Oceanicoccus sp. KOV_DT_Chl: one gene and its partner. The protein of the gene in region 2 interacts with the protein of the main gene of each other region in a pairwise test. Links are inferred from orthologs where the notes say so. Each region holds a gene or a part of one and is shown on either strand. Other genes may lie near its edges.

Region 1 (2,806 bases), on a different replicon or contig from region 2:
GTGCTAATGCGATATTGGCGGTGTCTTTGGCTGCGGCTAAGGCAGTTGCTGTGGAAAAAGGTATTCCTTTGTATCAACATATTGCCGATTTGAATGGCACTCCCGGTCAGTACAGCATGCCAGTACCGATGATGAATATCATCAATGGTGGTGAGCACGCGGATAACAATGTTGATATTCAGGAATTTATGGTGCAGCCGGTAGGGGCCAAGTCCTTTACTGAGGCGTTGCGTATGGGGGCTGAAATTTTCCATGCCCTAAAAAAAGTCTTAAAGGATAAAGGTTTGAATACGGCAGTCGGTGATGAAGGTGGTTTCGCGCCTAACCTGACATCTAATGCCGATGCCTTGGCTGTGATCAAAGTAGCTGTGGCGGATGCGGGATATACACTGGGTGATGATATTACTTTAGCACTGGATTGTGCGGCCTCTGAATTCTATAAGGACGGTAAGTATGATTTAGCTGGTGAGGGGCAGGTATTCACTTCGGAAGGTTTCAGTGACTATCTGGCCGAATTATGCGAGCAGTATCCAATTATTTCTATTGAAGACGGTCTGGATGAGTCGGATTGGGATGGTTGGAAATATCAAACTGAAAAACTGGGACATAAAATACAATTGGTCGGTGATGATTTGTTTGTTACCAATACCAAAATCCTGAAAGAGGGGATCGATAAAAGCATCGCAAACTCTATCCTGATCAAGTTCAATCAAATCGGTTCGCTGACTGAGACACTGGATGCCATCAAAATGGCCAAGGATGCAGGCTATACAGCAGTTATTTCTCATCGTTCTGGTGAAACAGAGGATACTACAATTGCTGACCTGGCAGTGGCTACTGCAGCGGGTCAAATTAAAACGGGTTCGCTGTGTCGTTCTGATCGGGTGGCAAAATATAACCGTTTACTAAGAATTGAAGCGGAGTTGGGAGCAGCGGCCCCCTACCGAGGGCGCGCAGAATTTAAAGCGTAAGCTCTAATTATTATTATCTTAAAAGGAGTGGCTAGTCCGCTCCTTTTTCGTTTATCCGTACAGCTAAATATGCTAGTTTGCTGGTCTTGTTAAAAATATTGTCTTACTGGTTGTATGCGCTGGATCTTACTTGTCTTACTGCTGCTTTTATTCGGACTACAGTTTCGGCTGTGGTTTGGGCAGGGTAGTTGGGAGCAGATCGCCTCACTAGAGCGTGAGATCGAGCAGCAAACACTCATAAATCAACGGTTACGTGATCGCAACCTGGTGCTGGAAAACGAAGTGCGCGACTTAAAGAGCGGTATGGATAGCGTCGAAGAGCGGGCTAGGGCCGATCTGGGTTTGATCAAAAAAGACGAAACTTTTTACTTGATCATTGATAAAGAGAAATCTATCCAGTGACCGTAAAATCAACCAGCAATGTTTTTTATGCGGTGGTGCCAGCTGCGGGTGTCGGTCGTCGAATGGGTACTGATCAGCCGAAACAATATTTGCCACTGTTAGATAAATTAGTCATTGAACATACCTTAAGTCGCTTGCTGGCGGAGCCGCGCTTGCGGCAAATTGTGGTGGCGGTTGCTGCTCAAGACACACTTTGGCCAACTCTCGAAATTTTAAAACATCCTCGTATTAGTGTTGTTGTTGGTGGAGCTGAACGGAGCGATTCAGTACTTAGTGGGCTGCAAAGTTTAGCACAGGTTTGTTCGGCGCAGGATTGGGTGTTAGTTCATGATGTTGCTCGTCCTTGTCTCTCAGTTACAGATATTTCTCGTCTTATTGATCATTTAAGTGAAGATCCTGTGGGTGGTATCCTTGCGGTGCCAGCTAGTGACACACTAAAAAAAGTGAATGGGCAGGCTGAGGTAAGCCATACTATTGATAGGCAGGCAATTTGGCAGGCACAAACACCACAGATGTTCCGCTATCAATTACTATTAGATGCTTTGGTCGATGCTGTGCAGCAAGGTTTGTTAATAACCGATGAGGCTTCGGCAATTGAAATGGCCGGCCTAAGTGGCAAAGTTGTAGAAGCACTTTATCCCAATCCCAAAATTACCCGCCCTAACGATTTAGCTTTGGCGGAATTTTATTTACAGCGGGGGGCAATAGTATGAGTTTACGGATCGGGCATGGATACGATGTTCATCGTTTCGGTGAAGGCGATCATGTCATGATGGCCGGCGTGGCGATTCCCTATGCACAGGGATTGGTGGCGCACTCGGACGGCGATGTGGCATTACATGCTCTGGCTGATGCCTTACTTGGTGCATGTGCTTTGGGGGATATTGGTCAGCATTTCCCTGATACTGATCCGACCTATGCAGGGGCCAATAGTCGTGAACTACTACAACATGTTTATCGATTAGTGCAGGAAAAAGGTTATTGTTTGGGTAATACTGATATCACTATTGTTGCCCAAGCCCCGAAAATGGCGCCGCATATAGTTGCAATGCGGACTAATATAGCGGCAGATTTAGCTGTTGATATTGAGCAGGTGAATGTGAAAGCGACCACTACTGAATACATGGGCTTTGCTGGTCGTAAGGAAGGCATTGCAGTTTATGCGGTGGTGTTATTAGAAGCTAAAAATTTGTGACTGAGCTAAATTATCCTGCGGAACACTTATCTCTGACGCCGCTGGCCTATGCCAATGGACGGCCGGAGCTAATGGCGATTATTCGTCAGCAGCCGGCAGACTTTCGGGTAGAAGAAATTTTGGGATTTGAGCCTGAAGGTGAAGGTGAACATGTTTTTCTGTGGGTAGAAAAAACCGCTTTGAATACCCAGCAAGTTGCCGATGCTTTAGCTAAATTGGCAAATGTAGCTGCCAGACA
Region 2 (2,755 bases):
ATGATGATGGCGTGGACGAGCCAGAAGAAGTGAGTAACTTCAATGTGTAACGTCGGTGTCGGGGAGTGACGGCTGCACACGAGACTGTGTTGCTGGAACAGGCTGTTGCGGAACTGGTCACTGATGGTAGCGGTACTTATATAGACGGTACTTTTGGGCGGGGCGGGCATAGTCGTTTGGTTTTGTCGCGGTTGGCTGCAGATGGCTGTCTTATTGGTATTGATAAGGACCCGCAAGCGATAGCAGAGGGTCGGCAATTGGCAGCTAAGGATCAGCGCTTTGCTATTGCGCAGGGCTCGTTTGCTGATATTAAGCAGATCGTTGCTGCGCAGCAGGCTGGTTCGGTTAATGGTGTGTTGCTGGATTTGGGGTGTCATCGCCGCAGTTGGATCAAGCTGAGCGCGGATTCAGTTTTATGCGTGATGGGCCGTTGGATATGCGGATGAATCCGCAAGTGGGAATGAGTGCGGCGCAGTGGCTGGCCGTGGCGAAAGAGGCGGAAATCGCCAGTGTATTAAAAGAGTTTGGTGAAGAGCGATATGCCAAACGTTTGGCTAGAGCGGTGGTGGAAGAGCGGCTAAAAAAACCGATAGTAACCACTTTGCATTTGGCAGAATTATTAAAAGACGCGCATCCAGCGTGGGAAAAAGGTAAGCATCCGGCGACCAAGTCGTTTCAAGCCATCCGAATTTATATCAACAATGAATTGGGTGACTTGCAGCAATTTTTAGATCAGTTGCTGGATGTTTTGGTGGTGGGTGGTCGGCTTGTGGTGATTAGTTTCCACTCGCTGGAGGATCGCATGGTTAAGCGATTTATTAAGCGGCATGTTAGGGGTGATGATTTGCCAGCCAATGTACCGGTGACAGCTGCTCAGCTTAATCGTCGATTAAAACATATTGGTAAAGCGATAAAAGCTGATGCCTTGGAAATTGATACCAATGTACGTTCGCGTAGCGCGATTATGCGAGTAGCTGAAAAGATCGCCTAAGTGGTTGTGTTAGATGATCGGTCGTAAATATAGTTGTTTTTGGGGTAGTGCCCAGAAGGGTGCTAAGAATCGTAAGGCTAAAAAAATAATGAAAGAGCCGCGATGAAAAGTAAAAACAAAAGCAGTGTTTCAGTGACTGCTGGTGGCGGTGATGAGCAAGTTCGATTGTTGGTAGTGAATTTATTGCTCTTAGTGCTGGTGGTGTGCTCGGCGACGGCTGTGATTTATAGCTCTTGGAAAAGTCGTCAACTATTTAGTGATTTACAGATGCAAAGCAGAGAAGCGGTGCGGCTGGAAGAAGACTGGGGACGGTTATTATTGGAACAGAGTACCTGGGCCTCCCATGTGCGTATCGAGCGCCTGGCGAAGACCAAATTAAATATGGTGGTACCTGATCCGGCAACAATCGTGATTGTAAAACAATGATCGGCAATGAGTGCGATGACTAAATTGTCACGACAAGCAGTACCTGCATGGCGGTTTTCGCTAATAGTGCTTTTGTTAGCAGGCTTGGTGTCGCTATTAATTTGGCGGGTGCTGTCGTTGCAGGTATTAGATACCGAGCGTGGTCATGGCTTTTTGCAGGGTCAGGGTGATGCTCGCAGTGTGCGTACTGAGCATATTCCAGCGTATCGCGGCGTCATTTCGGATCGTAATGGCGAGCCGTTGGCGGTTAGTACGCCGGTAGCTTCGGTTTGGCTTAACCCGCAACATATTGTTACCGATGAGAAGCAGTGGCCTGCTTTGGCAAAATTACTCGATTTAAATTTAAAGCAGTTAACAAAAAAAATTGATGCTAATCGTCAGCGCCATTTTGTTTATTTGAAGCGCCATATCTCTCCAAAACAGGCTGAAAGCGTAAAAGCTTTAGGGATACGCGGCATTAACATTCAGCGTGAGTACAAGCGCTATTACCCCGCCGGGGAAGTGGCGGCACATATTGTCGGTTTCACTAATATTGATGATCGCGGTCAAGAAGGTATCGAGTTGGCTTTTGATTCCTGGTTGCAAGGTCAGCCTGGGAGTAAGCGGGTACTAAAAGATTTGCGCGGCAATGTTTTTCGCGATATCGAACAGGGGCAGCAAGCACGCTCTGGTAAGGACATTACGCTGAGCATCGATATGCGCTTGCAGTACATGGCTTACCGGGAATTAAAGGCAGCGATGACGCGGGTCGATGCCAAGTCCGGCTCAGTAGTTATGTTAGATGGGTTGACCGGCGAAGTATTGGCGATGGTCAATCAGCCTTCTTTTAATCCTAATAATCGCAGCGAACTTAAGCCATCGAGTTTGCGTAATCGCGCGATGACAGATGTATTTGAGCCGGGCTCTACAGTTAAGCCGTTAACGGTAGTCGCGGCGTTGGAGTCTGGGCGTTATAAGCCAACTACGATCGTTGATACCAATCCTGGTTATCTTCGGGTTGGTAGTAAAACACTGCTGGATCCAGTGAACTACGGAAAATTAAATGTCACCGGCATTCTTACAAAGTCCAGTCAGGTGGGGACTAGTAAGCTTGCTTTGGATCTCGACGAGCAAATGGTGTGGCAGGTATTTAGTCGCTTTGGTTTGGGTATCAGTACGGGTAGTGGTTTCCCGGGCGAAAGTGCCGGTATGTTACCTGGTCGTCCAAATTGGCGGCCAATAGAGCGAGTTAATTTTGCTTTCGGTTATGGACTGGCTGTAACGCCTTTGCAGTTGGCGCAGGCGTATTCTGTTTTTGCTAGTGGTGGCCTATTGCGGCCTGCAACATTAATGCGGCGA

Evidence for each region. The genes of interacting proteins can lie anywhere in the genome.
Region 1: the proteins of ftsL (region 2) and ftsB interact in binary tests that used the Escherichia coli proteins (3 or more experiments, as listed by UniProt). The link is inferred for Oceanicoccus sp. KOV_DT_Chl from one-to-one orthologs.

What each region holds. Positions count from the first base shown.
Region 1 is NZ_FQLF01000002.1:385,831-388,636, reverse strand. What follows is about bases 1-2,729. They hold ftsB (cell division protein FtsB), read left to right. Parts: upstream 1-1,085; coding sequence 1,086-1,373; downstream 1,374-2,729. Other genes in these bases: truD (tRNA pseudouridine(13) synthase TruD), read left to right, coding at 2,565-2,729; ispF (2-C-methyl-D-erythritol 2,4-cyclodiphosphate synthase), read left to right, coding at 2,083-2,568; ispD (2-C-methyl-D-erythritol 4-phosphate cytidylyltransferase), read left to right, coding at 1,370-2,086; eno (phosphopyruvate hydratase), read left to right, coding at 1-971. Also shown: more of truD, read left to right, coding at 2,730-2,806. UniProt on the Escherichia coli protein: Essential cell division protein. May link together the upstream cell division proteins, which are predominantly cytoplasmic, with the downstream cell division proteins, which are predominantly periplasmic.
Region 2 is NZ_FQLF01000005.1:656,366-659,120, reverse strand. What follows is about bases 78-2,755. They hold ftsL (cell division protein FtsL), read left to right. Parts: upstream 78-1,093; coding sequence 1,094-1,417; downstream 1,418-2,755. Other genes in these bases: UNITIG_RS20400 (penicillin-binding protein 2), read left to right, coding at 1,433-2,755. Outside these bases: division/cell wall cluster transcriptional repressor MraZ, read left to right, coding at 1-50. UniProt on the Escherichia coli protein: Essential cell division protein. May link together the upstream cell division proteins, which are predominantly cytoplasmic, with the downstream cell division proteins, which are predominantly periplasmic.